One region of the Shewanella sp. SM21 genome, then DNA from elsewhere that is predicted to be linked to it. Evidence: riboswitches for the same ligand, from Rfam matches in the RefSeq annotation. Region 1 holds a riboswitch; the other holds the start of a gene.
The links. A riboswitch is a leader RNA that binds a small molecule or an ion and turns the genes downstream of it on or off. The one in region 1 is predicted to bind lysine.

Region 1 (15,521 bases):
CCAACGCCTGACATTACTCGATATTTTTTCCATAAAAAAGCCCCCACTGAGTCAGCGAGGGCTTTTGTTTGCATGAGGGGTTAGCTCATATCGAAAACTCAACCGCGATTGATTAAAACCTACTTATAAGTGGCTTCGCGTTTTTTCGCTTCTTCATCCCACTTAGGTAATATGTCTTTCTTAAATGCTTCTTTCTCAGCATTCATCTTTTTCATGTCCATACCTAAGGCTGCTTGTGCTTTAGCTTTAGTAGAGATATCAGGAATCGCAACAGGATCTGTGATGCCTTTTTTACCGAGTAATTGCGCTAACTTAACACGAGCATCAGCAGCTTTACTTACCGAAGTTCCCAGAATACGCAATGCTTCATCCGGTGCGTGAGCTGCAACACCATGGGAAGCAATCGCTAAATCCCAACGCCATTGTGAGTGGCGAATATCTGTCAGTATGGGTTTCATTTCTTCTTCAGTTGCGCCAGCTTTCCACGCAGCCTCTGCTTCAAAGTGTGCTTTGACTAATTGCTCTTCCGCTTTCAACTTCATTTCTTTGACTTTGGCTTTACGCTCATTAGTCACGCCAACCAAAAACTCTTTAGTCTGGCTATGGCAAGTTGCACAGGTTTCTTCAAAACGGTCGAATGGATTGCCCACTTTATGATCGGTAAACTTCTTACCTTCAGCACTGGTCACTTTTGGCATGTGACAGTCAACGCAACTCACATTATTCATGCCGTGAATACCCATTTTCCACGTTTCATACTCTGGATGCTGGGCTTTTAACATTGGTGTCTTAGAAAGGGCGTGTGTCCAATCAGAAAATTGGATTGAGTCATAGTAGACTTCCATTTTTTCAACTGTTGTACCCATATCCCAAGGGAATTTAACAAAATTCTTTTTGTCGTCAGTTTTCTCAAAATAATACTCAACGTGGCACTGAGCACATACCATTGATTCTTTATCTTGTTTAGACGCTTTGCTGAAAGGTGTACCTATAGCTTCAAAAGCACGGTCTGCATAAGGGCGTGAAATACGTAACTTTGGAGAGCTTTTTTCATGGCAATCACCACAACCAATGGTATTTGTCACTTCAGGGCCACCCTTTGACCACTTACCTTTGAAGTAACCATCTTCGCCTTGCTCTTCAATCAAGCGAGGTACGTCAGGGCTCTTACAGCTCCAACATGCCATCGGCATAGGACCATCTTCCGCATTAGCGGGTGCACCTGTACGTAGCGTGTTGCGTACGTCAGTTACCGCATACATGTGGCCGCGTGGTGCATTATAATCTTTAGCAAAACCATAACCCGCCCATAAGATCACCATATTAGGATCTTGTGCAAGTGCATCCACTAGTTCTTCACTCTTTGCGGTATCATGCCAGCTACTGTATTGATTCTTAAATTTATCTTTATAAACTTCGTTGCGAGGCTCTGTTTTATCACTCGCCATTGCGCCCGCTGCCATGAAGCTGGCGGCAACCAGTGCACTCAGTGCAAAGGACTTACCTGTCATCTTCTTCATCATCTCATCTCCGTGTTGCATTATTGTTGTAAATCACGACATCTCCATGGTCAAACTTAGTGATTTAACCCTGCTAAAAATATACCTCTTAGGGGGTATCTAGGTTGAAGTTTGCGCTAGATCAAAATGTAAAGGTGTTGTTGTTCACATTTCTATACTTTTGTTAATGTATTACATTATTTTCTAATGTAAAAACCACTGCAAAGTGCCATAACAGCGGCCATCAAAATGAACAGCGGATTAATGAAACGAGGTAGTCTCACCTCAAAAATCTTAGGATTAATGTTAGTACTTATTCTGCTCTCTAGTAGTTTATCGACTTTTGCTATCATCAATTTGTCCTACAGCTTAGGCGACGCCAAGGCGATTAATGCCTCAGGGTCGCTGAGGATGCAAAGCTATCGGTTAATGTTTTACGCCAACTCAGGCAGTGATGCTGCGCAGGATAAAATCACCGAATTCGAAAATACGCTCTATTCCGACACGTTAAAGCCCTCGGAAAGTTGGTTTAGTCCGCCAGAAATTGCCGCTCAATATCAGCTTGTCATCGATAAATGGCTGGTGATGAAACACTACATAGAACAAGAAAACTCCCGCGATTATGTCGCCTCACTGAAGGACTTTGTTGATACCATAGATTTACTGGTGCTTGAGATGGAGCACTACGCCGCCTTTAAACTCAGGCTCCTTGCCGCCAGCCAAATATTAGGCTTAGGCGTCATGCTCATTATCGCTTTTGTGGCCGTGCGTTTTACAAAGAAGAAAGTAGTGATCCCACTGCAAAAACTGATGGAATCGGCCAACACGATTTCTAAGGGTAATTTTGAAATTGAAATGCCCGAGACCGAATATATTGAACTTACAGCGCTGACCCATGCCCTACAAAAAACGGCTAAGGAACTCGCGACGCTTTATGGCAACTTAGAATCGCAGGTAGCAGAAAAAACCTTAGCGCTGACAAGGGCCAACAACGAACTGGCATTCTTATATGATAACCTACTGACATTAAACGCAAATAAACTCGATTACAAGGCTCTCAAGGCAGCGCTGAATCAGTTAAAAGGCTATGAATCACTCGACTACCTAAGACTCATCATTCAATACCCAGAGCAAGAGTTAGAAGTGATTGAGGCCGATGGCGGTTGGCCAGATATGACTCAAGAGAGCACCCGTTTCCCACTGCAATTTGAGCAGGCTAATTTAGGCTATTTAGAGTTAATTGCCGACCAAACACCCAATATCGCCTTGTTTAACAATTTCGCAATTATGTTGACGCGCTCAATCGTGATCCACAATGCCACAGAGCAAAGACAGCAACTGGCGCTAATGGAGGAACGTGGCGTGATTGCCCGGGAGCTGCACGACTCTTTGGGTCAAGTGCTATCTTTCCTAAAAATCCAAATTAGCTTATTACGCAAAAACTTAGATTGCAGTTGCCGCAGCCCGATCGTTGAGGCGCAGTTAACCGAAATCAACGAAGGTGTAAGCACTGCCTACGTGCAGCTCAGGGAGTTACTATCCACCTTTAGGCTCACAATTAAAGAGCCCGATCTAAAAAGTGCTTTAGAGGCTATGCTTGAGCAACTCAGGACAAAGACGAATATAAAGATAACCTTAGACTATAAACTTGCGCCACAATGGCTAGAGGCAAAGCAGCACATCCACATACTGCAGATCACGCGAGAAGCGACGTTAAATGCCATCAAACACGCCGAGGCCAGCCTCATTAACATCCATTGCTATAAGGATGACGAGGGTATGGTCAATATTGATGTTTGTGATAACGGCATAGGTATTGGACATTTAAAAGAACGAGATCAACATTTTGGCATAGGTATAATGCATGAACGAGCCAGTAAGCTTTCAGGTAAAGTCGTGTTCAGCGACAATGATTTAAAGAGATTTAAACCTGCTATGGCAACCACGACTGAGCAAGGATCCAATGCACAAGACGACGCACTCAAACCTAACAGTCCATTAAACCTTGTGCAGCACAGCAAGGAGTCAAGTGGCACTAGAGTGACGCTTATTTTCCCATCTCAACAGGAGCCTTCAAATGGGTAAACCTTATTCAGTACTGGTGGTCGATGACCATCCCCTCTTGCGCAAAGGCATCTGCCAGCTCATCGCTTCAGATCCTGACTTCAGCCTATTTGGCGAAGCCGGTAGTGGTTTAGACGCATTAACCGCAGTGGTCACCGATGAACCCGACATCATATTGCTCGATCTGAATATGAAAGGCATGACAGGCCTAGATACCCTCAACGCCATGCGCCAAGAAGGTGTTACCTCACGCATAGTAATTCTCACCGTTTCCGATGCAAAACAGGATGTTATCCGTTTACTTCGCGCTGGAGCCGACGGCTATTTGCTCAAAGATACTGAGCCAGATTTACTGCTCGAAAAACTCAAAAATGCCATGCTTGGCCACAGGGTGATCAGCGATGAAGTCGAGGAATATCTTTACGAACTTAAAGATGCGACCGATGAACAAGAATGGATTTCGAGCCTGACCCCGAGGGAGTTGCAAATTCTACAGCAACTGGCGGAAGGCTTAAGTAATCGCATGATTTCAGAGCATTTACACATTAGTGAAGGCACAGTTAAAGTGCACGTGAAAAACCTACTGCGTAAAGCCAATGCTAAATCGAGAACCGAAATGGCGGTGCGCTACCTAAATAATTAAAGATACGAAAATAATTAAAGATACAAAAATGAGCTTGGTATCGCGAAAACAATAAAGGCAATCCCATGATTGCCTTTATGTTTTTATCAAATAGAGATTAAATAAATGATTACAAACCTTTCTCAATAAATTGCTGCCAACTCAATAGCGCCTGTTCAAAATCCTCAAGGCCACAATAAGCTTCTGACTCAGCATCATAGAGTGACATAGCCTCTTCCAATTCATATTCTTGCTCAAAGCCTAAGGTATTGGCAAAGACTCGCGCCTGTTCACGCTCTAACTCTAAGGTAAAATCATTACCAACAAGACGCCATGAACCTCGTTTATCGGCTTGAATTTCTTTTATCACACCCAACACTTGCTGAATTTTAGCTAACTCAGTCCCTAATTCTTCCGTAAACCATTGCCCAAGCACTTCATGATCCATGCTAAAGCTAGCCAAAAAAGTGCCAGTTAAACTGTTACGCCGAAATTCGTATTCCATTTTATTGTCTCTTTGATCTAAGCCTACTAATGCTAATTTTAACCTATCCTTGGCTAAGTTGCTTGCATCACTCAGCACATCAAATTTATGTCAATTCACATTTGCCTCATGTCGTTAAGCATAAGTACTGACTTCATTTTCATGACAAAATCAGTTAGTTTGTTTGGATGATTTTGAAAGTTAAATGGAATGCGATATGCACGAAGGGTTTATCTACAGTTTAGTGCTCAGCGGCGCCCAAGCGGGTTCCACCTTGAGCCTAGAACAGATCGAAAAATGGGATCCTCAGGATGGCCTACTCTGGTTACACCTTCGCTATCGTAATAAAAAGGCACGCCACTGGATACTCAATAGCGGTCTGCCTAAGGTCGAAAGTGATGCCCTACTCGCCCAAGACACTCGTCCCCGTGCAGTGATAACAGGTGAAGGCATATTACTCGCATTACGCGGCGTTAACCTCAACCCCAATTCTGCTCCAGAAGACATGGTGGCAGTGCGTATCTATGCCGATAAACAGCGGATCATTTCCACCTGCGATCGCGAGTTACAGTCGGTCAAAGATGTCGCCGAGCTGATCCTTGAGGGAAATGGGCCTACAACTACGGGGGACTTTATCGTCGCAATCTGCGAGCGACTGACCAATCGTAAAGTCGAGTTTATTGATAAATTGGAAGAACAGCTCTCTGATTTAGAAGAGCTAGTCGTCTCAGGCAATGTGAAAGACTTACGTACCGATATCGCCGAACTGCGCCGTCAAACTGTGGCCATTCGCCGCTATTTAGCCCCACAGCGCGAAGCATTCTCGAAAATGATTTCCGAGCAATTCAGCCTATTTAAAGATACTGAGCGACTCAAGCTGAGGGAAACAAACGATAAACTTATCCGCACCATTGAAGATCTCGATGCCCTGCGCGATAGGGCTAATGTGACTCAAGAAGAATTACTCAGTCAGCAGTCGGAGCAACTCAACAAACGCTTATACTTCTTATCCTTAGTGTCAGCAATCTTCTTACCGTTGGGCTTTTTAACAGGCTTACTTGGGGTCAATATTGGCGGGATACCGGGCGCGGACAACACTTGGGCCTTCGCCACCTTCTGCGGCATATTAATCTCACTCGTCGCCCTGCAAATGGCGCTGTTTTATCGATTTAAGTGGTTATAGCCACCTTAAAACAACAAAGCCAATCGATTAGGATTGGCGTTGTTTTCTCTCAGTCCCATAAACTAATTGTTATGGGCTAATGCTTATGCTCTAAGCGGGCGATTATGTCGTTGGCAACTCAAACACATGAGTCATGACTTTATAAAGCTCTGTTCCTTGGTGCACTGACGCCGAAGCAAAGTGCAAAATCGGCACGCAGTCCTGCGGCAAACTAACCGTTTTTAGCTCATCCGCCGTACCGTATAAATCCATTCGCAGCAAATTCACTAAGGGCTGCCCCGCAGCTAATGGCTCACCCACAGGTGCGAGGTATTCCACTAACCCAGCACTTGGCGCGTGATATTTTTTATAGTCTTTTAGATAACAACCAAAACGCGTCATTTTAGCGGGTGCAACGGTTTCAGCGATCACGCCTCGGTGGCTTAAATATGCCAAAATCCCTTGTGCATCAACCCGTGCATCCTCAAGGCAGACGCGCTCTTGGCTCGCCAATTCCAAGGTTAACGCTGACACTGCAACTCCTAAATCACGCCCTTGAGATTTTGCAAAATCACTCAATTGCCACCAAGGACAAAACGCAGCCTCATCCATGGCGCCACCAAAGGCATTGGGGATAATGAGCGTATAAGGGATCGACAAAAACTGCGCAGCAGCTAAGTCATATTCAGGGCAATACAAGTGCTTACAAGACTTAGGACCGGTGTGCAGATCGAGCACTATATCCGCGCCATGGGCCATAATCTGCAGGTTAACCGCAAGTCTATGACCCGTTGTGATGCCCCATTCATGCCGCAATTTTTGCTGACAGGCTTCAACCAAAGTACTGCGATAGGCTTGGAGCAGCTCGCTATCACTCAGCTTGGTATGTTCCCCATACCAAGTCGGTAAATCGATAGCATGATTCAAATACTCACGATTCCAATTCGCGCCCGTAATAGGATCAAATCGGCCAAGGGTAAACTCACCACTTTTTTGGTTGATCCCGAGTGGATTGGCCAATGGCACTAAGGTGATTTCGCCGCGGATGTCACAGTGTTCAAGCTGCTTCATCAACTGATAAATCACCGCATTCCCTTGTACTTCAGCACCGTGGACATTGGCTTGAATATACACTTTGGGGCCAGTCGCCTTATCGTCACTCGGCTTGAAATGGTAGATAGGCAAAGTGAGTGCTTGCCCTGCGGCAAGCTCCCCGATTTGCAGAGACGATGTTGTCGGCAACATACTAAACGCCTTCGAACAGATTTTGATGCAGCGATTTAACCACTTGTGCCGCTTCCGCTTCGGCCACTAACACACACAGATTATGTGGGCTGGCACCTTGGCAAATCATCCGCACATTGTGTGGCTCTAACACTTCAAATACACGGCGACAGATACCCGGTGTCGTCGCAATACGATTACCGATAATCGCCACTAAGGCCAATCCATCTTCAACTCGCACACGACAATGCTGTGATAATTCTTGCAGCAATGCCTCACTCAACAGACCTTGTCCACTTGAATCTGAACCGGTTTTATCGAGGGTTAGAGACACATTCACTTCTGATGTGGTAATCAAATCCACACTGATCTTATGTCGCGCTAATGTCGCAAAGGTTTCCGCTAAAAAGCCCTGCGCATGCAACATTTGCAAGCTGTGAAGATTTAATAGGGTTTGATCGCGGCGCAAAGCCACAGCGCGGAATACGGGCGCATCTTCCACTTGATGACGGATCCAAGTTCCGCCCTTTTCAGGCTCTTTACTTGAACCCACAAACACTTGAATTTGCTGACGAACGGCAGGAAGAATAGTCGCTGGATGCAATACCTTGGCACCAAAGGTCGCCATCTCGGCAGCCTCATTGAAACTGATCTCGGCAATCGGAAAGGCATTGGGCGCCAAACGAGGATCCGTTGTATAAATCCCCGCGACATCGGTCCAAATCTCTACCGCTGAGGCGCGTAACGCTTCAGCTAACAGTGCAGCAGAATAATCACTACCGCCGCGACCTAACGTGGTCGTTTGACCCGATTCATCGGCACCGATAAAGCCTTGTGTCACAATCACTTGCTCCGCTAACAGTGGCTGTAGATAATCACGAGCTAAAGTCGCAATCTTTTCAACCTGAGGTTCAGCGCGGCCAAAGTGGCTGTCAGTACGTAATACTCGGCGCACATCGAAGGCACTTGAGTTGACACCTTTCTCGCGGATCACCGCCGAAAACAACGCCGAAGAACATTGCTCACCGAGGGACAACAACTCATCCATAGTCGCTTTGCTGCGTTGTGATGCGAGCGCTTCACTCAATACCGACATGCGACTCAATAATTTATCTAATGCGGCGGCCACATCGTTAGGACGACCGAGCTTATCTAAAATCGCATATTGAATTTGGGCAATTTGTTTTAATCGCTGTAATCGGCCATCGTCGTTGATCGATTCTTGGGTCAATTCCACTAACAGATTAGTCACGCCGCTCGAAGCGCTGACCACGACTAAACGACAATGAGGATTAGCTAACACTATGTCTGCACAGCGATTCATAGCGTTATAGTCGGCAACTGAGGTGCCACCAAATTTTGCGACAACGAGGGACATTAGCGCACCTCCGTGAAACACGTAGGGCAACAAATAAATGCAGATTGAATAAGATATTGATTAACTAACATGATCACACTCCGAACTGACTTCGTTCGAAGAGCCTGGTGCTCAATGATAACGCACCCCAAAAGAAGGGAAACAGCAATCGTCACCAGAAGCTCTCCACCAATTACAGGTGACAATCGTCAGGATTCAGCCTGAGCGACCGACATAAACATGCAGCAACCATATCTATGCCTCGGCGTTAATCTCCCTCATCAGTCATCGCTGGAGTTTGTGCTCCTCTGACCGACTACCTAGTTAACGCTCCTCTTCTGTTCCTTTCCTAGGAAAGGGACGAAAAAAGTAGCAATAAACCCCTAATGAAGTCAATGCTAATTTCATAACAAATGAACAATTTAAATAAAATCTTTTGAAAACAACTAAATGTTCAAATCGGGTAGCTCGTATACCAGCTGCACATAATCTCTAAATTTGCCTAAACACACTTCATCATGTCCATCCAAGGTGCAAGGCACTAAGCTCACATCCCCTTGTTCGACAACATAAATCGCATATTGATTAAATTTCTTACCCAATTGCAATGCCATCGTTCTATCGATAAACACGGCCCAACTTTTTTCCATGTGGGATAAATCCGGTGCAGCGCCCACTAAAGCACGATAAGGGCTACCGAGTAATTCAATTTCACGAAGAAGTTGGCGATCGAGTAAACGGTTTTGGCTAGGAGAGAGAAGCTTTGAAGCGGGATTATGAGCGGTAATAACAGCAAAGGAAAAATCACAGGATAATGCTTGAGTCAGCAAAAACAACGGCGCTTGGTAACATTGCCACAAATTTTGAGTCGTATTGTCCATTGGTAGTCTAGTCGAAAAATGAACCCAAGCTAGTGTAGCAGAGTGATTGTAAAATCCAAAGAGGCGTGAACTGGCTCACAGGAATAAGAAATACATTAGTTATACTAATCAATAGCTAAAGTAAATATCATGGTAAAAACCCCTGCTCACCTAAAATTTGTTAACATTTCATTTGTTAACAAATGACTAAAACGAGTACAATGTACGTACTGGTGAGTTGAAACAGATTGAGCAAGATGCTTATCGTTCAATACAGTTTGTTACATATATCGCTTAAAGTAACGTGAACTGACCGGGCATCTGTTTAAAATCTGTTCTACATTTGATTTGTCTTTTAAACATTTAAAAAAAACAATAGTTAAGGAACTTATTCTAACTATTGCTTATCGAAGTTGATACTGATTACGTTTTCTCGTATTACACTTAAACGTGCACTTAATCTACATCCAGATATAGATGTCACCGTAAAGATTTTCCTTTTGAGCACAAAGCAGTTCAAGGAAGTATCAACGCTTTTATGAATATAAGAGCCCGAAGTAAGTTGCTCTTATTGGTTAGTATAAACTGATTAAAATTTAGGTAAATAATATGCAAAATCCGCACATTCTGATCGTTGAAGATGAAGCCGTTACCCGTAACACGCTGAGAAGTATTTTCGAGGCAGAAGGGTATGTGGTAACTGAGGCCAATGATGGCGCAGAAATGCATAAGGCTATGCAGGAAAACAAAATTAACTTGGTCGTTATGGACATTAACTTGCCAGGTAAGAATGGTCTATTGTTGGCACGTGAACTACGTGAAATCAACAACATCGGTCTTATCTTCCTGACAGGTCGTGACAACGAAGTCGACAAAATTCTTGGACTTGAAATTGGCGCGGACGATTATATTACCAAGCCGTTCAACCCACGTGAATTAACGATTCGTGCTCGTAACCTTCTGACTCGTGTCAACAGCGCTGGCGCTGAAGTCGAAGAAAAGAGCTCAGTAGAATACTACCGCTTCAATGATTGGAGCTTAGAGATCAACAGCCGTTCATTAGTGAGCCCACAGGGTGAATCTTACAAACTGCCACGTAGCGAGTTCCGCGCTATGCTGCACTTTGTTGAAAACCCAGGCAAAATTTTGACTCGTGCCGATCTACTGATGAAAATGACTGGCCGTGAACTTAAGCCACACGATCGTACTGTAGACGTGACTATCCGTCGTATCCGTAAGCATTTCGAAAGCTTGCCAGATACGCCAGAAATCATCGCGACTATTCACGGTGAAGGCTATCGTTTTTGCGGTAACTTAGAAGGCTAATCGCCCGCTAAGCGACATCCGCATTAATTGGTTTGATAAGAATCTATTCACAAAAAACCAGATCCTAGGATCTGGTTTTTTTATGCCTACTATTTGGCGTTTTTCAACTGCCTATCTAGGAAATCTGCCAGTGAGCGATATAAGTGATTACGCACTTTCTCGCCACGCATCGAATGTTTAGATCCAGGATAATCGATCATCTGGAACAACTTGCCTTCATCCTGCAGTGCTTTATAAACCCGAGTGCTGTTTTCAAACAAAACGTTATCATCAGCCATACCGTGATACATCAACAGACCCGATTGATAGTTTTTCACATAGGGAAACACGCTGCTGGCTTCATAACCCTTTTCATTCCCCTCGGGATGAGCTAAATAACGCTCAGTATAATGGGTGTCATATAAGCGCCAGTCGGTGACAGGAGCCCCCGAAATCGCGGCTTTAAAGTAATCGGGTGCCTTAAATAGACTCATCAAGGCCATGTAACCGCCGTAGCTGTGGCCGTAAATCGCCACATTATCGGCATCGATAAATGGCAGACTGCGCAAATAGTCCACTCCCACTTTTTGATCCTTGACTTCAGCTTCGCCCAAATGACGGTAAATCACTTGCTCGAACTTTGTGCCCCTGTGGGCACTGCCGCGGTTATCCAACTGGAACACCACATAGCCTTGTTGCACCAGATACTGGGTAAAGTAGTCCTGCTCGCTCCAACTGTTGGTCACTAACTGTGCGTGCGGCCCACCGTAAACCCGCACTACGACAGGGTATTTCTTGCTCGCATCGAAGGGAACAGGTTTGAATAAACGGGTTTGTAACACTTGGCCATCTTCGGCTTTCAGTTCACCAAATTCAGGGATTTGCCACAGACCCGCATAGTCATATAAAGGATGGCCTTGCTTGACTTCATTTTGCTCAACCCAAGCCAGTTGCTGGCCCTTGTCACCGTGTAAACTGATCTGCGGTGGCTGAGATAAGCTATTGAAATAATCCAGATACACACTTTGATTGTCGGCAAACACAGGATCGTGCATGCCCGCTTGCTTGCTTACCCGCTCAACCTTGCCACCCGCTAAAGGCACGCGATAAAGTTGTTTCTCGATTGGCGTATCTTTGCGGCCAGTGAAATATACCCAACCAGCGGTTTCATCTATGTATTCCAACGCATCGACAGCCCACTCGCCCTGAGTCAATTGGGTTTTAAGTTTGCCTTTTAAGTCAAAAAGATACAGATGATTAAAGCCGTCACGCTCAGATGCCCAAATAAAAGCCGATTGCTGTTTTAAAAAGTGCAGATCGTTATTGAGGTTCACCCAAGCGTTACTGCGTTCTTTCACTAAGGTTTTTGGCTTAGTCAGCGAGTCTAACGCCACCAGTTTCAAATCTAACTGATGTTGATCGCGGCTCTGCCACTGGAATGATAAATGTTTGCTATCGGGCAACCAATCGACCCGCGGCAGGTAAATATCTTTGCTCTTGTCTTTGCTGTTCTCTTCGCGCAGCTTCACCCAATTGATGGCCTTATCTTTTAGCGTGACCACACCGAGGGCGATATCGACGTTGTTTTTGCCGGCATAGGGATAGCGCTGCTCAGTAAGTTTAATACCATCAGCATAGATTTCGTTACGGGTTACTTGCTCGACACCGGACTCATCAATACGGGTAAAGGCGATGGCCGATTCATCGGGCGCCCACCAATAACCTGTCATGCGATCCATTTCCTCCTGAGCGACAAACTCGGCCATGGCATTTTTAATCGCCCCGCCGCCATCGCTCGTCATAGCTTGGAGTTTTTTGGTCGCCAGCTCTAACACATACAGATTTTGATCCCGCACGAAAGACACAAAATGTCCCTTGGGCGATAGGCGCGCATCTGTGGCAAACCCTTCGCCAATGGGAAGTTGGCTGACACTGTTATCCACTAATGAAAAGTAATACAGATTACCAGCAGCCGGAATTAATAGCGCTTGGCTATCATCGGCCCAGAAGTACTCCATAATGCCTTCACCATAAATACGTTGGCGTTCGCGGCGGGCCTTTTCTTCATCGGATAATTCATTGCTTGCCAACTTATCGGCATTGAGCAATAGGCTAGATTTTCCCGTCTTTACATCCATCTGCCAGAGATCATAAAAGTTTTGATTGTCTTTACGGCCCGCAAGATAAGTGACACGCTGACCATCGGGTGACAATTTCAAACCTCGAGGACTGGTGCCTGCTAAGGCGGGCGAGGCGTTCATTCGCTCAATCGTCAGTGGCAGTTTGCCGCCTTCCATTGCATAAGCTGGGGTAATTGAAAACATAGCTGTCGAAATCATGGCCATTTGGCTCGCTATCAGTAGGGGAACGGCGCGCACCTTAAGTGAGCACGCAGGGAACCAAGTTAACCTATTTTTAATCATTATTATTCCTTGGAAACATAATCGCCTAAGATGTCAGCGATTAAAAACAAGCCGACATTGTGCCAGAGGCAAACCCTAAATAGAAATAGCATGCAATATGCCGATACAAATTAGGCCCTTGCGCCAAGCTCAATCCAAATAATCCCAAAAAGCCTTAATATTCGCTAAAAGCATCAGCAACATCGCTGAAATTGTCGACTAACTGAGTTATCATTCGCGGCAAATAACGAAATTGACCTCATTGTTGAACCTCTAAAGGACATAACATGCAGACTCTGGCCCAGCACCTGACCTCACAGGCAGTGAACGACTCCCTCTCCCACCTAATTTTAACCTTAGCCGACACCTCAAAAGCCATTAGCCATGCCGTTCGCCACGGTGCACTTGCGGGCGTGTTAGGCGCGACTGAGCAAGAAAACGTCCAAGGTGAAACCCAGAAAAAACTGGATATCATCACCAACGACATGCTCAAAGATGCTTTAAAAGCTGATGGTACAGTGCGCGGTTTAGCGTCGGAAGAAGAAGATCATGTGGTTGAAGTCAGCCAAAATGGCCAATATCTGGTGTGTTTCGATCCACTTGATGGCTCATCTAATATTGATATCAACTCGTTAGTCGGCACGATTTTCTCTATCCTGCCCGCCTCTGCTGGCGAGTTGACTGAAACCAGCTTTTTACAATCTGGCCGTGCGCAATTAGCCGCAGGTTATGTACTTTATGGTCCATCGACCATGCTGGCATTAACCACAGGCCAAGGCGTGCAACTGTTTACTTTGCACCCAGAAACCAATGAGTTTTTACTGACTAACGCCGCCATGAGCATTAGCGCAGACACCGCCGAATTTGCCATTAATATGTCGAACCAGCGTTTTTGGGAAGCGCCAATGCAAACCTATATTGCCGATTTACTGCTCGGTAAAATTGGCCCACGCGAAAAATCATTCAACATGCGCTGGATTGCGGCCATGGTCGGCGATGTACACCGCGTGCTATCACGTGGCGGTATTTTCACCTACCCAACCGACAATAAAGATCCTAAAAAACCGTACAAACTGCGCTTGATGTACGAAGCCAATCCAATGGCTTTCTTAGTCGAACAAGCTGGCGGTAAGGCTTCTACCGGTTATGAAACCATTTTGGATATTCAACCAACACAAATTCACCAACGTGTTGCCGTCATCCTAGGCAGCAGCAACGAAGTCGACGCTTGCCTGAGCTACCACGGTATTGATTACAGCGAAGAACCAAGTCTGGACTAAGCAGAATCGCTTAGATTCTGATTTTTAGGATAAAAGCCACTGACCACAGTGGCTTTTTTGTCGCAGAATGCGACATTTGGGTTTTATACGGCTTTACCGCCGGAGTAATTGCGGCCTTACGGCCGAGAAGTTTAACGTCATGGGGCTTCACCCTCAATCAATTGTGATGATTTGTTTGGTGTCTCGCGAACAAAGTTATCGCTGTGAATCGCGATTAATAATTACGGCCTAACGGCCGAGGTGAATCAAAGTCGTGGTTCTTCAACCCACACCCGACCAAGGAGGACTGCTCGTCCTATCCTCCTTGGATTCTCCAAGACGCCCCTAGCGAAGTTACATGCATTGAATACTGGCTTCGTGCTTATTCGAAAATCGCTAACGCTTCCGATGGGGCGTCCCTTCCCCCCGAAAGCTACGCAGACGTCCTGTCTGGGTCACGCGATTTTCTTCAACGCCCTTCAGCAACTTCGCAGGGGAAGGTGAACTTCTGTAACTTCTGTGTTGGCTGTAACTCCCCAAAGATTTGTACTTTCCCATCTTTGAGCTACGTTAACGTTTAGCGATTTTTGTCTTTATCTTTCAATGGCAAAGTGGGTATTATGAGGCTGATTATTATCAAGTTATGAATGGATGCTGTTGATAAATGATTCTAAAAACTAAAACACTTCAAAATTCCCAAACACCACAAACGATTGCGGGTCAAAAACAAGAACAGGATGTTGCCTTCTATTTACGCCGCGCCTTCAAAGATCATCCAGAAGTGTTGGTCATCAATGATTTTCGATTCACCTTTAATGACGAAACCGCGCAAGTTGATCATTTAATCATTTACCCCTATGGCTTTGTTTTAATTGAATCTAAAAGCATAAAAGGCCATGTGGATGTGAACCAACAGGGTGAATGGACGCGTAGTCACGGAAGTAAATGGTTTGGTATGCCATCTCCTATCAAGCAAGTTGAACTACAACAAGCACTGCTTAAAGAAATGCTAAAACAGCATAGAAGTGAAATTCTAGGAAAATTACTTGGTATAAGACAACAAAGTTTTGGTATGCGTTGCTGGAACCATGTGTGCGCGGTCTCAAGTGATGCGGTAATCAACAGAGATACTATGCCAACGACCATTTCTGAGTTGTTAGTTAAAACAGAGTTTTTAGTCGATAAACTTGAAAAAATCATGAATCTTAAAAGTAAGTTCATGCGCATTATAAATGTAAGCGACACCCGCCCCGACTTTAATCAACAAGAACTCAATTCCATTA
Region 2 (15,521 bases), on a different contig from region 1:
AAGCAACGCTACCAAAGTAATGGCAACCTAAGAGCGACAGGTTATGATGGTTCTATGGGCATATCCTTTACGGCTTACTCAGATGTCGTTAACCCTGTCACCACTCAAAAGGTCTCTGGCTTCGAACGTCGTGAGATAGCGAGTACTAACAGCTGTACTACTTGTCACAACGATGCCACTGCGTTCCACAAAAATGGTGCCTTCGATGAAGGTGGTAAAGCTTGTATCGCCTGCCATGACAACGGCATGGAACGTACTTCAGCAGCCTTAGGCGCAGGTTTTGGTCCTATGGTGCACAGCTGGCACTGGGGTAATGGCGCTAAAGTCGGTGAAGTTAAAGCTGATGGAACTCAAGCGCAAACCGCTAACGGTGCAGGCGCGATTGAAGCCTCTACTAGCTGCGTTGCCTGTCATGAAAAAGCGATTGATTTAAGCAAAGTGCCAAATCAATACATCGCTGAACCAGGTAGCAAAATGACAAGTCCAGTCACCGCTAACTGTTATGCCTGCCACACTAGCGATTCAGCTAAGGCGCATATGGCAAGCAACGGTGGTGAAATCAGCATACCAAAGGTTGCTGACTGGTTTAAACAACCGACCTCTGAATCCTGTGCAGTATGTCATGACACAGGTAGAAGTTCTGGTATTGATAAATACCACAAGTTTACTCGCTAATTAATCATCTCATCATCGCGTGATTAAGAAGTAAGTAAAAAGCGGTACCTATTTTCCCTGCAAGGAAATAGCCAAAGGAGTCTCGCTAATGTGAGGCTCCTTTTTTACTTAGACATTCCCGATAACAAGCCATTTTCAGTCCTATTTAAGTTACTAACGTTACAGTCCTAAAAAAACAACAATTCAAAGGAAGTCACTCAATTATGCGTAAAAGTTTTATTGCCATCGCCATCGGCGCCACTCTCACCGCCGGATTCATGGCAGGTTGCAGCAGCACAGAAACTAAAGCACCTAACGTTATCTCGGTACCAACCCAAAACCCGCTGTTCCAAGCCAGTAACCTGCAATATCAAGCACCCGATTTTAGCCTCATAAAGAATGAGCACTTCTCGCCAGCCTTAGAGCAAGGCATGGCAGAGCAGTATCAAGAAATTCTCGCAATAGCCAATAATCCGGCAGCAGCAACCTTCGATAATACGATTGTGGCTATGGAGAAAAGCGGCGCCCTACTCAACCGTGCATCAAGCGTGTTTTATAATTTAGCAGGGTCGAATAGCAATCCAGAACTGCGTAAAATCCAAGGGGAAATGGCGCCAAAAATGGCGGCCCACTCAGATAATATCAACTTAAACCCAGCGCTATTTTCCCGTATCGAAGCCATCTATAACGACCGCACCAACTTAGGATTAACCCCAGAAGCAGTACGTTTGGTTGAGGTATATCACCAACGCTTTATCATGGCTGGGGCTAAACTTACCGATGAACAAAAAGTTAAAATCCGCGCGTTAAATGAAGAACAATCAACACTAACGAATGAGTTCTCTCAGCGTTTATTACGCTTAACCAAAGAAATCGCCGTTGTGGTGGATTCAAAAAGTGAACTTGCTGGGTTAACCGACGGTGAAATCACTTCAGCCGCGAACGATGCCAAAGCGGCCGGTCACGATGGCAAGTATCTGATTAACATCACCAACACCACTCGCCAACCTGTGTTGGCATCACTGGAAAACCGTGAGCTACGCCAGCGTATTTGGGAAGTCTCAGCGAACCGTGGCTTAACTGGTGAAAACGAAACTGCGTCACTCGTATCTCGTTTAGCGAAACTCAGAGCCGAGCGCGCAACACTATTAGGCTATGAAAACTGGGCAAGTTATCGATTAGCACCGCAAATGGCCAAAACACCCGAAGCGGTTTACAGCATGTTTGGCTCAATGGTGCCTGCGGTAGTTGCTAACACAGAGAAAGAAGCGGCCGACATTCAAGCGATGATCACTAAAACCGGTGGGAAATTTGAACTGGCACCGTGGGACTGGGAGTTTTACGCAGAAAAAGTTCGCCAAGAAAAATACGCCCTCGATGCCAATAGCATTCGCCCATACTTCGAGTTTAATCGTGTGCTCGAAGACGGCGTATTCTACACACTCAAAGAACTCTATGGCGTCACCTTAAAACCACGCCCAGATTTACCGGTTTACCATCCCGATGTGAAAGCCTACGAAATGTTTGATGCCGATGGCTCAAGCATGGCCATTTTCTACGCCGACTATTTTGCCCGTGAAGGTAAACGTGGTGGCGCTTGGATGAGTTCGTTCGTCGGTCAATCCTTCCTCGAAGGCACTAAACCTGTGGTCGTCAACGTGATGAACATAAAGAAAGCGCCCGAAGGTCAACCCACCTTCGTCAGCTATAACGAAGTCACTACTATGTTCCATGAAATGGGTCACGGCACCCACGGCATGTTCTCTAAAGTGACTTATCCAAGTCTGGCGGGCACCTCGGTTTCACGCGACTTTGTCGAATTTCCATCGACGTTTGAAGAAGATTGGGCCGCCCATCCAAAAGTGTTAGCGAACTACGCGAAACACTATGAAACAGGCAAACCCATTCCCGATGAACTGCTGCAAAAACTGCTGAAATCTGGCAGCTTCAACCAAGGCTTTGACACTCTGGAATACATGGCCGCTGCATTAGTAGACATGGAATGGCATTCATTAAGCCCAGATACCCCGCTGCAAGATGTACCAACATTTGAAGCCAATGCTTTGAAAAAGCACGGCTTAAACATCAGTGCCGTACCTCCGCGTTATAAGTCGACCTATTTTGCCCACGCCTTCCCCGGCGGTTACTCGGCAAGTTATTACGCTTATATGTGGAGTGAGATTTTAGCGGCGGATGCGTTTGCCTATGTACAAACCCAAGGCGGGCTCAATCGTGAAATCGGCATGAAGTACCGCAAAACGATCCGTGAAGTGGGTAATAGCATAGCGCCAATGGACGCCTACAAAAACTTCCGCGGACAAGAGCCAACCACAGAAGGCTTACTTAAACGCCGCGGTCTAGATCAAGCACGCTAAGCTAAGAGTTGATAGCCTTAATGCGATAAGCTAGAGATAAAAACAAACTCAGCCTTAACCAAAAAAATCAGCCAGCATAATGCTGGCTGATTTATTTTGACTTATTTGTCGTGAACGTTTGCAGTGAAAGGTTTCAATTAACGTCTAGCTAATTGTGCCTTTAGATTTGATTTTAAGTACGATAATACTAATTACAAATGCCACACTACAAGCCACTAAACCCGCGACAACAGACTCGGTAAATCCAAGTGCCACATAACCCACTAAGCTAATAAACGCCGCAATGAGTGCATAAGGTAGCTGAGTCACCACATGGTCGATGTGGTGGCAACTGGCGCCCGTAGACGACAAGATAGTCGTGTCGGAAATTGGTGAACAGTGATCGCCAAATACAGCCCCCGCCAGCACAGAGGCAAGCATAGGTAGCATCATGCCAGTGTGACTTCCCATCGCCATATCAGCAGCAATCGGCAACATGATCCCGAACGTACCCCAGCTAGTACCAGTTGAGAACGCGGTAATACCTGCTAGCACAAACATTAAGGCGGGTAAAAATGCGAACGGAATATTTCCTGTTGCTAAACTAGCCATAAACTTACCGGTTTCGAGTTGACCAATCACACCTGCGATTGTCCAAGCAAATAACAGGATGTAAATCGCCGGCAGCATAGAGCGAGCGCCCTGCACTATACCTTTGACTATCATCAATTTCTCAACGCCTTGCACTAAATTCAATATCAGCGAAACCGCTAGACCAATTAATGCACCAAAGAAAAGTGATGAACTGACATCGGTTTTCTCAAAAGCAGAAATAATATTAAATTCAATCCCTTCCGCCGCGAGTACTTGAGCGCCACTGTTAATCATAAAATAGAGGGTTGCAAATACCAACACGGTAATCGGCAGAAATAGACCTAAAATCTTACCGGTTTCGGCTTCAGGTAAATCCGCGTTCGCCCCAGGCGGTAATCCTTTAGACTCATCGTATAAATTACCACGTTGGGCATTGAGCTCATGCTCACGCATTGGCCCAACATCTAATCCCATAAAGACAACAAAAAGTAATAATAACAAGGAGAAGATTGCGTAAAAGTTCATCGGGATCATTTGAATAAAAATACTCAAATGACCCGTATCAGCAAAACCATGGGCAGTTAATATCCCGCCAATGAGTGCGATAATATAAGCACCCCAGCTCGAAACTGGAGAAATAACGCACACAGGCGCCGCAGTAGAATCTAATAAATAAGCTAACTTAGCGCGGGAAACATAATAACGATCGGTAACAGGTCGAGCGACCGAACCAACAACTAAACTATTGAAATAATCATCAATAAAAACTACGCAACCTAAAAACATGGTCAATAGTTTAGCATCACGTTTATTACGTATATGTAAACGAGCCCAATCGGCAAAAGCCCGCGCGCTGCCACTTACGGTAATTAACGCTGTGATCATTCCCAGTACAATTAAGAAACCGAGAATATATAAGTTCCACGAATTTAGACCTTTATCAGTCCAAAAAAGCCCTTTAACGCCATTAAATACAAACTCACCCGTTGCTAAAGGTGAAAATTGATTGAGCAATAAAGCACCAATTAAAATACCTAACCCCAAAGAAAGCAGTACACGGCGAGTCAAGATCGCCAACACGATAGCCACCGCAGGCGGCAACAAGGAAAGTGCCGAATCGGCATAATTCATAACAGTCATTGATTATTATCTTCGTTAAATACGAATGGAGGGCGACTGAACTGGTGGGAAAAGGCAATAGATACCCAAGGTCACCTGTCCTATCAGTAGCGCTCCATAGTAACTATTCCCAATATCCATATCGGAAAATACTATGGCAGTGCTGCACCTATTAGGTACAACCCCAGCAGTTGATCGTGATAAATCGAACCACTTCGGCACCAAATCCTTTCGCAATCGATCAACGGAATCACCCTACTGATCACTACTAATATTTGGCGCGCCTCTACTTCTAAGAACGCCCTTGCACGGGCGTGAGGCACATAAAAACATAAGCGGCTTAGCAGATGCTACCGCAAAGCCACTTAATGTGACCTAGATCACAGATAAAATCAACTGAGACTTGTAATCAGCTCAGGAACCGCCTCAAACAGATCAGCAACGAGTCCATAATCGGCAACTTGAAAAATCGGCGCTTCAGGATCTTTGTTGATTGCAACGATGACTTTAGCGTCTTTCATGCCGGCTAAATGTTGAATCGCGCCAGAAATACCGACGGCAATATACAAGTTTGGCGCAACGATTTTACCGGTTTGACCCACTTGTAAATCGTTAGGCACAAAACCTGCGTCAACTGCAGCGCGTGATGCGCCAACTGCTGCGCCGAGCTTATCAGCAAGTTGCTCCAACATGCCGAAGTTTTCACCACTGCCCATGCCTCGGCCGCCAGATACGATAATGCCAGCATTGCCTAACTCTGGACGGGCAGAAACTGTCAGCGATTGAGAAACAAACTGAGTTCTCGCTTCAAACACTTTATCAAGTGTCGTCACAGCCGCACTGTTACCTTCTGGCGCAGCGTCAAACGCACTGGCGCGCACTGTTATCACTTTAATGGCATCATGGCTTTGCACTGTCGCTAAGGCGTTACCCGCATACACAGGGCGCACAAAGGTATCGGCATTGACGACGGTAATAACTTCTGAGATTTGCGCGACATCTAATAATGCTGCAACGCGCGGAAGCGTGTCCTTACCTAAACTTGAAGCCGAGGCCAGAATGTGACCATAGTTTGACGCTAAGTCCACCAGCAATTTGGCAAAATTTTCCGCTAAATGCGCTTCATACACGCTGGCATCGGCAACGAGTACTTGGCTAACGCCTTGTAGTGCCTGTGCGGCTTGGACAACCGCGCCACATTGATGACCCGCAACTAAGACATGTACTTCATCGCCTATGGCACGGGCGGCGGTAACAATTTTTGCCGTATCGAGTTTCAGTGCAGCATTATCATGTTCAGCTAATACTAAAATGGCCATTTAGATCACCTTCGCTTCATTTTTTAACTTTTCAACTAGCTCAGCTACCGACGCTACCATAATGCCCGCTTTACGTTCAGCTGGCGGAGTGACCTTCACAATCGTTTGGTGACTCTTTAACGTCACGCCTAAGTCTGCCACAGTAAATACTTCTAATGGCTTACGCTTAGCTTTCATTATGTTAGGCAATGAAGCGTAACGGGGTTCGTTCAAACGTAAATCGGCGGTCACAACAGCAGGTAAAGGCAGTTTAAGAGTTTGCATGCCGCCGTCAATTTCACGGGTGACTTGTAATGTATTCGCTTCTAATTTGATTTCTGAAGCAAAGGTCGCCTGTGGCATATCCATTAACGCGGCAAACATTTGGCCAGTTTGGTTATTATCACCATCGATGGATTGCTTACCAAAAATCACCAGCTCTGCTTGTTCTTTGTCTTGTACCGCTTTGAGCAATTTGGCGATAGACACTGGCACGAGCTCTTCTTCAGTATCGATATGAATTGCACGATCTGCGCCTAATGCAAGCGCGGTACGCAGTTGTTCTTGCACGGCTTTATTACCAATACTGACAACAACCACTTCAGTAGCGCTACCCGCTTCTTTTAAACGAACCGCTTCTTCTACTGCGATTTCACAAAAAGGGTTCAACGCCATTTTTAGGTTTGCAGTGTCAACACTTGTATTGTCAGCTTTGACCCTGACCTTCACATTGGCATCAACAACGCGCTTAACGGGCACCAATACTTTCATAGGGTTTCCTTCCTACACTTTCATGTACATGGACAAAACATTGGTTAATACCAATGCAGGATAGAGCAACTTTACGTCCTGTTAACGTTAACGTCAACCAAAGTCAAACGCCTGTTTGTATTTTTTAATCCGCTGCAACGGCCACTTTTTTGGACACTTATTTGAGGGAATAAGAAAAGTTCAAAAAATAAATAATATTTAATTTCCTTAAAACGCATAATTTTATTTGATTCGAGCTATATTAGTTTCTATCATTTAGGTGTTGTTCACCATTATCCTGTATTAAAAATAGAGTGGGACGAAAATAGATATGAGCGAATTTTTAGAGATATTAACTCACGGCCGTCGTTTTAAAGCTGCAGTAAAAGAACTTAGCGTTGAAGAGTTACGTGATTTAGCCGACAAATTAGATAAAATTTTAGTAGAACGCGAGTCTATGGCTGAGGAAGAAGAACAAGCCATGGCAGCTCGTAATGCTAAGATTGAAGAAATCCGTCAACAAATGGAAGCCGTTGGTTTATCAATTGATGACTTAGGTGGCGTAGCTGTTAAAGCTGCTGCGAAGAAACGCGCTCCTCGTCCAGCCAAATACCAAATTGAAGTTGACGGTGAAATGGTTCAATGGACTGGCCAAGGCCGTATGCCTACCGTATTTAAGAACGAGATCAACAAAGGTCGTTCTATGGAAGATTTCTTAATCTAATCCAACCAAGTGTGATGGCGCTAATTTGCCAACACAAGTTTGCATAAAAGCTCGCATTAATTGCGAGCTTTTTTATATCCATCAATCGTTTCAAACTTAAACGACAGCCGTTAATTCCGCACCTCACTCCCGCTCAAATTACGTTACAATTCAGCCTTAGTATTTACATCTGCTTTCAGTTACTCTTTGTTCACCCTCACTCGATTGAATAAAATAATGCAGATAAACAATAAGATAATGATAAGCTGCAGCATAATCGCTAGCTTAGTATCACAAACAACATTTGCCCAGCTCAATACTGGAACAACATCCAGTAAACTCACTGCATTTACCCATGCTGAATTAATTATTGCCCCGGGAAAACGTTTAAGCGATGCCACTTTATTAATTGAAAATAATCGAATTAAAGCCATTATTGAGCACAACGACATTCCCGCTGGCGCATTTAGAATCGATTTGAGTGGTTATACAATTTATCCCGGATTTATCGATCCTTTTACTGATTATGGGATTGAGTTCGAATATCCCAAACTTAAGCTCACTCGCCCCGTCTATGATATAAAGCGTATAGGTGGTAATGCGGAAAATGGTGCAATTCATTCTGAAAAAGAATGGTTTAATTACGTTTACCCCAATAAAGAACGCGCAAAAGAGTGGATTAATAATGGTTTCACCAGTGTGCAAAGTAGCAAACTCGACGGTATCTTCCGTGGGACGGGTGTCAGCCTTTCATTAGCAGACAAAACGGCTAATGAAGTGATTTATCGCGCCCGCAGTCAACCTTTTATGGCATTCGATAAAGGTTCGTCTGAACAAGATTATCCCTCATCATTAATGGGCAGCATTGCACTTATTAGGCAAACCTTTGCCGATGCAAATTGGTATAACCAAAATAAAAACAAACCTGCCAATGGCGCAATAAACAATCAAGTCGAATTTAATATTGCCTTTGAGCGTTTAGATAATTTAGCCGATAAGCAAATTATCTTTGAAACCAAAAATCTCAACGACCAATTACGTGCAGCCCATTTACTCAAAGAACATAAACTGCCAGCCAACCTACTTGGTAATGGTCAAGAATACTCACGCATCAATGAGTTAAAGGCGCTGAACTATCCGTTGATCTTGCCTTTAAACTATCCGCAGGCACCCGATGTCGGCACAGATGACGCTGATCGTGAAGTATCACTGGCGGATTTAAGACAGTGGGAACGTGCACCAACCAACCCTGCAGCGGTAGCTAACGCGGGTATCCCCTTTGCGTTAACGCAGTTTGGGATTAAGACAGATGCCTTCTGGCCGCGCCTACGCCAAGCCATTGCCCAAGGTTTAAGTGAAGAAAAAGCTCTCGCGGCACTCACCACCCAAGCCGCAGAGATGACAGGCACCGCCGACTTTACCGGTAAACTCGCGCCCGGTTATATGGCTGACTTTGTTATCACTAAAGGCAATATCTTTAAAGATGGCCAGATCTACAGTGTTTGGTTGCAAGGTCAGGAGCAAAGTCTGCGCTCACTTCCCCAAGCACGATTACTGGGAGATTACCAATTAAGCCTCAATAACCTCACGCTAGATTTATCGCTACATGATGAAAGTAAAAGTGATAAACCCAACATCCAAGGCAATTTAAGCAGTGGCGAACAAAGTATCTCACTCACTCAACTTAAGTTAGATGATAACGGAAGATTGAGCTTTACTGCCAATTTGAGCGCCGCAGGCATTAACGGCCTTAGCCGCTTTACGCTGTGGATGGCCGATGACGGCATTCAAGGTCGTATGGTCGATGCAAAAAGTCGCACTACAAATGTTGCCGGTGTCGCTATGACTCAAACTGCAAAGCTCAAAAATGCAGACCAAGCAAACAATCAAGCTCCCAAGAATGAAGCCAACACGAGCCTAGTGAGTCACCTCACCTTCCCTAACGTCGCTTACGGACTGAGAGAAGCCCCTAATGTTGAGAAGCTACACATCAAGAATGCCACCCTGTGGACATCGGATAAGCAAGGCATTCTCGAACATGCTGATCTCTTGATGGCCAATGGCCGCATCGAAAAAATTGGCCAACAATTAAGTACACCATCAGGTTATCAAGTCCTCGATGCAACAGGTAAACACCTCACCGCCGGCATAGTCGATGAACACTCGCATATCGCCATTAATGGCGGTACTAACGAAGGAACAGACGCAGTTACCTCTGAAGTACGCATTGGCGATATTATTAATCCCGACGATATTTCAATCTATCGCGCCTTAGCGGGCGGCGTCACCAGCGCGCAATTACTCCACGGTAGCGCCAACCCTATCGGTGGCCAATCACAACTGATCAAAATGAAATGGGGCGAGTCGGCCGAACAACTCAAATTTACTAACGCGCCCGCCAGTATCAAATTTGCTTTAGGTGAAAACGTCAAACAGAGTAACTGGGGTGAGAAATTTGTTCAGCGCTTCCCCCAGACTCGCATGGGAGTAAAAGCGTTATTTGAAGAAACCTTCGACGCTGCTATCGCCTATGAAAAGGCGTTAAAAACCTATGATAATCTGCGCTCCAGCGATAAAAAGAAAACCGTCGCTCCGCGCCCAAGTTACCGTCTGCAGGCGGTCGCCGAAGTATTAAATCAGCAGCGTGATGTGCACATTCATTCCTATGTGCAGTCAGAAATCCTGATGTTTATCCGCTTAGCCGAGGCTTATCACTTTAAAGTACAAACCTTTACCCATGTGCTCGAAGGTTACAAAGTGGCGAGTGAACTGGCTGCCCATGGTGCTGGCGCATCGACCTTTGCCGATTGGTGGGCCTATAAGTTTGAGGTGTATGATGCGATTCCGCAAAACGCGTGCCTGATGCAAAACAAGGGGGTGACCACCAGCATTAACTCAGACGATTATGAAATGCAGCGTAGACTCAACCAAGAAGCGGCTAAGTCTATGATGTATTGCAATATGTCGAAGGAAGACGCTTGGAATATGGTCACGATCAATCCAGCCAAACAATTAAGAGTCGATGAGTTTGTGGGTTCACTCATCCCAGGAAAAATGGCCGATATCGTACTCTGGAACGCAGAGCCTCTGTCTATTTACGCCAAAGTGACGCAGGCATGGGTTGAAGGAAAACGCTATTTTGACCGCGACCAAGACCAAGTTGCCCAACAAGCTGTGGTGAACGAGCGCGCCGCACTTATCCAAAAAATTCTCAGCAGTGATAACCAAACTAAAGCGGGTGAAAAAGTCACGCCACTCAACGAGCCACAGTGGCACTGCGATACCCACTATCAGGCATGGGGCCACGCTCATGAGGGAGCCAAATAATGCAACATTTATCTAAAACCGTTTTGTTTGTGGCGCTACTCGGCGCAATTTGCACCACGCTGGCCCCAGCTATGGCAAGCGATATTGTGCCTACACCTAAACAAAGCCGCAGCGTACTGATTAAAAACGCCACTGTGCACACAGTCAGTCAAGGCGTGCTCAGCAACACAGACGTCTTAATTGAAAATGGAAAAATCACGGCCGTTGGGCCCCAACTCACCAGCCAAACCAACAGTGCAACCGCAGAAACCAGTGACACTCAAATCATCGATGCTAGCGGTAAACACTTGTATCCGGGCTTAATCGCCCTAGACACCAGTTTAGGCTTAGTCGAAATTGAAATGAGCCGCCCAACGGTCGATAACGCCGAGGTGGGCTACATCAACCCACAGATCAGCACGGCCACAGCTTACAATCCGGATTCGGAGCTCATCCCGACCATACGTTACAACGGCATTACCCACGCACAAATCGTTCCGAGCGGTGATGGGTTAGCTGGACAATCGGTACTGGTGGATCTCGATGCATGGACGATTGAAGATGCGCTGACACCAAGTACTGGACAGTTCCATGTCTACTGGCCGCAAATCAAACGCATGCCAGAAGATGAAAAAGAGAAAGCCAAGGCCATCGAGAAAAATCAGCAGGCAATCGACAAGCTCAATATCGCCTTTGAAGATGGCTATCGCTATTTCTTAAGTGATAAGGTCAACGGTAAAGACAAAAACCAGGATGAAGATCCCCAGTCCGCGACCAACAACCTACGCTGGCAGGCCATGCTGCCGCTATACCAAGGCAAAGCGACACTGTTTGCCCATGCCGACAGTGTTGGCCAAATTGAGCAAGTGATCGCCTTGACGAAAAAATATCAATTCAAACTGGTAATTGTCGGCGGATACGATGCATGGCGTTTGGACTCAAGCCTAAGGGAAGTTAAGGCTGGGGTCATTTACCCTCATACCTTGAGTCTGCCTAAACGTAAAGATGAGCCAGTCGATTTACCCTTTAAGATCCCATCTTTACTCGCCAATGCAGGTATTCCCTTCGCCCTTGGGTTCTCATCGGACTGGAATAGCCGTAACCTCCCCTACGCCGCAGGTTACAGCGCCGCCTATGGTTTAACGCCTGAACAAGCACTTAAGTCCATCACCTTAGATGCCGCAAAACTGTTAGGTGTGGAAGATTTAGGTGCGATAGCGGTGGGATACCAAGGCAGTGTCGTGCTGTCCGAGGGGGACATTCTCGACCCTATGACCAATAAAATTGAGGCTATCTGGATTGAAGGGCGGCAGATAGATCTGAATAATCGCCATCAGCAGCTTTATCAAAAGTACCTTAAGCGGTAGAATTTACTCAGATAATAATATCGCATCGGCGCAGCCTACCAAGGCTGCGCAGTTTTCTCCTCAACCTCAGGTCAAACCATGAAAATTATCCTCTCAAGTGCATTAGTGCTCCTGCTCAGTGCCTGTGCAAGCGACTACAGTTTTAACAGTAATTTGGACAGTGAGGCGATTAATGACTATTTCAAGGCATCCGATGTCATCCTTTATGAAGGCGATACCTTGCCTAAAGGTCATTATGAATTAAAAGGATTGGTCGAAGGTGAGTCCTGTCAGGCCGATGTCAACGGTGCGCCCGCGTCACTTGCCGATGCCAGAACCGAAGCCCGTCGCAATGCCGCAGATAAAGGGGCTAACGGCATTATCATCAAGCAATGTGTCATATTTGAAGAAGCAGCCCAAGGTTGTATCAGCCGCGCATTATGCGTTGGTCAAGCAGTAAAAACGGCTACAACAGAGTAAGCCTCACGCATATTAAGCATACTGTTCGCGGCGTGATCCTATAGTGTTCTAAGAATGCCCCTATCAACCGCTTAATAGCTAACGCTTCGTGACCAACGCTGCATTATTAGCGCACAAAGATGGGCCTTAATGATGAGCTTAGAATGATGAACTTAGGCGGTTGTTATACTTACCCTTTAGGTAATTTTTTGCATGACATTTACCAACCAAATTATCGCAGTGGCAACATGCCGCACGCCCTATAAACAAAAATTTGGCATTCCAAGACAACCCGGACTTGTTGAAGCGCGCGGCTATGTCGAGCTCGAGCCCCATGTGAATCATATCGATGCGGTGCGTGGCATAGAGCAATATTCACATCTCTGGTTACTGTTTTGCTTCCATGAGAATCTTGCCCAAGGTTGGAAAACCACAGTGCGCCCGCCGCGTTTAGGCGGCAATGAAAAACTCGGCGTGTTCGCCACTCGCTCCACTTTTCGCCCCAATGGCATAGGTCAATCTGTGGTGAAATTGCACGGTGTAGTGCAGCGCAAGGGCAAAGTGTGCCTCGAAATTTCCGGTATGGATCTGCTCGATGGCACGCCGATTATCGATATTAAGCCATACATTCCTTTCTCAGATTCTATTACCGATGCTGTGGGTGGCATTGCCCAAGACGCGCCTAAACTGATTTCAGTGGTGTATTCTGACCATGCCAAGACACAGATTGAGCGTTACGCCGAGCAGGAAACCTACACAGATTTAGCCGTACTTATCCGCGGTGTGCTGGGGCAAGATCCTCGCCCCGCCTACAAAAAAGCCAAGGACGATCCTAAGTTATACCAAGTCGCCCTCTATGATTTAGATGTGTTCTGGCAAATGGCAGTCGATGACAATGACCAAGAATACATCTTGGTACTAGAACTCAAACCGGGGAAATGTGGCTAAATGTCTGCGCCAACGCCTACATCAAAACCTGATTATCAAAGCCAGCATAAAAAGCGGCTCTCTTGGATGCCCTGGCTGTATTTTTCCTTAAAAGAGAAACATTTAATCTGGGCTAAACCTTGGCAAGACGATATTCAAGCAAAACTTTGTGCCCTCGAAACGGTAACTATCGGCGAGCAATGCTTTATCGCCCCCGAAGCTCAGTTATTTGCCGAACCCAATCGTGATATCCGCATGGGTAATCGCTGCATGATCGCCGCCGACTGTTTCTTACATGGGCCTATCACACTAGGGGACGAAGTGGCGATTAATCATGGCTGCTCCTTCGATGGCGGTAGAGTGGGTATTCAAATTGGTAGCCAGACCCGCATCGCCAATAATGTCACCCTTTACGCCTTCAACCATGGCATGGCGCCAGATACGCCCATCTATCAACAAGCTGCTAACTCCAAAGGCATTGTTATTGGCCAAGATGTGTGGATTGGCGCTCAGGCAGGCATAGTCGATGGTGTGACCATTGGCGATCACGCCGTGGTCGGCATGGGCAGCATAGTGACGAAAGATGTACCCGACTGGGCGATAGTGGCTGGCAACCCCGCCAAAGTGATTGGCGATAGACGAGATAAGTAAGCAATAAGGATTATCTTGATACTAGCAGTGACGAAGTCACTCTCTAACAGCGCAGCGCTCTTCCTTGCGTTATCCGTTATCCGTTATCCGTTATCCGTTATCCGTTACCCGTTATCCGTTATCCGTTATCCGTTATCCGTTATCCGTTATCCGTTATCCGTTATCCGTTATCCGTTATCCGTTATCCGTTATCCGTTATCCAGCATCAAAAAATGCTATTTATCTCCCAGCTAGTTGAATTTAACCTAAATCCCTAGGTGACATCACCAAAGCAGGTGATAAAATGGCGACCATTCAACTCAAATTTGGACATCGGTAATGCGCGTCAGCAAGTACCTGCTATCAACACAGAAAGAAACTCCTGCCAACGCAGAAGTCATTAGTCATCAATTAATGTTACGTGCGGGCATGATCCGTCGTAATGCGTCGGGCCTTTACAGCTACCTCCCCACGGGCTTACGCGTATTGCGTAAAGTCGAAGCCATTGTTCGTGAAGAAATGAACAAAGCCGGTGCAATTGAAATTCTAATGCCTATGGTGCAACCGGCAGACTTGTGGGTAGAAACGGGTCGTTGGGAAAAGTTTGGTCCCGAGCTGTTACGCTTTAAAGATCGTCACAATCGCGACTTCGTACTGGGGCCAACCCATGAAGAAGTGATCACCGATCTCATTCGTAAAGAAGTCAGTTCATACAAGCAATTACCGCTGAATCTTTACCAAATTCAAACCAAATTCCGTGACGAAGTTCGTCCACGTTTTGGCATGATGCGCTCACGCGAATTCTTGATGAAAGACGCCTACTCTTTCCACCTTGACGTCGATACCATGAATGAAACCTATGAGGCTATGTACACAGCCTATAGCAACATTCTATCGCGCATGGGCTTAGCTTTCCGCCCAGTTTTAGCTGATACGGGTTCAATCGGTGGCAGCATGTCACACGAGTTCCATGTTCTAGCACAAAGCGGTGAAGATTTAATTGCTTACTCAACGGGCAGCGATTACGCGGCTAACATTGAGAAAGCCGAATCACCTATGCCAACTGAACCCCGCGGCGCAGCCACTGAAGCATTGCGTTTAGTCGATACCCCAAATGCGAAGACCATTGCGGAATTAGTTGAGCAGTTTGGTTTGGATATCACTAAAACGGTCAAAACCTTGATCGTAGTCGGTGCAACCGAAGCCGCTCCGCTAGTGGCGTTAATCGTTCGTGGCGACCATGAACTCAACGAAGTCAAAGCCGACAAGTTAGATTTAGTCGCATCACCATTGGAAATGGCGCCAGAAGCCCTAATCCGTGACGCCATTGGCGCAGGTCCTGGTTCACTTGGCCCTATCGGTCTTAAAATCCCTATCGTTA

Region 2: another riboswitch for lysine. It lies ahead of L5L94_RS12990 (Na+/H+ antiporter NhaC family protein); the one in region 1 lies ahead of lysC (lysine-sensitive aspartokinase 3).

The regions. Positions count from the first base shown of each region.
Region 1 is NZ_JAKKRL010000009.1:37,415-52,935, forward strand. It holds gene nrfA (ammonia-forming nitrite reductase cytochrome c552 subunit) at 120-1,523, opposite strand; gene narQ (nitrate/nitrite two-component system sensor histidine kinase NarQ) at 1,749-3,584, shown strand; gene L5L94_RS13420 (response regulator) at 3,577-4,206, shown strand; gene L5L94_RS13425 (YacL family protein) at 4,316-4,690, opposite strand; gene L5L94_RS13430 (zinc transporter ZntB) at 4,887-5,852, shown strand; gene L5L94_RS13435 (succinylglutamate desuccinylase/aspartoacylase family protein) at 5,955-7,076, opposite strand; gene lysC (lysine-sensitive aspartokinase 3) at 7,078-8,433, opposite strand; lysine riboswitch at 8,584-8,758, opposite strand; gene L5L94_RS13445 (DUF3293 domain-containing protein) at 8,859-9,293, opposite strand; gene arcA (two-component system response regulator ArcA) at 9,882-10,598, shown strand; gene L5L94_RS13455 (S9 family peptidase) at 10,688-13,000, opposite strand; gene L5L94_RS13460 (class 1 fructose-bisphosphatase) at 13,267-14,259, shown strand; gene L5L94_RS13465 (nuclease-related domain-containing protein) at 14,903-15,521, shown strand, end outside.
Region 2 is NZ_JAKKRL010000008.1:237,374-252,894, forward strand. It holds gene L5L94_RS12980 (multiheme c-type cytochrome) at 1-675, shown strand, start outside; gene L5L94_RS12985 (M3 family metallopeptidase) at 879-3,029, shown strand; gene L5L94_RS12990 (Na+/H+ antiporter NhaC family protein) at 3,174-4,742, opposite strand; lysine riboswitch at 4,822-5,018, opposite strand; gene L5L94_RS12995 (electron transfer flavoprotein subunit alpha/FixB family protein) at 5,114-6,040, opposite strand; gene L5L94_RS13000 (electron transfer flavoprotein subunit beta/FixA family protein) at 6,041-6,790, opposite strand; gene L5L94_RS13005 (H-NS family nucleoid-associated regulatory protein) at 7,101-7,493, shown strand; gene L5L94_RS13010 (amidohydrolase family protein) at 7,710-10,799, shown strand; gene L5L94_RS13015 (amidohydrolase family protein) at 10,799-12,145, shown strand; gene rcsF (Rcs stress response system protein RcsF) at 12,224-12,604, shown strand; gene tsaA (tRNA (N6-threonylcarbamoyladenosine(37)-N6)-methyltransferase TrmO) at 12,797-13,531, shown strand; gene L5L94_RS13030 (acyltransferase) at 13,532-14,161, shown strand; gene L5L94_RS13035 (hypothetical protein) at 14,177-14,395, shown strand; gene L5L94_RS13040 (proline--tRNA ligase) at 14,480-15,521, shown strand, end outside.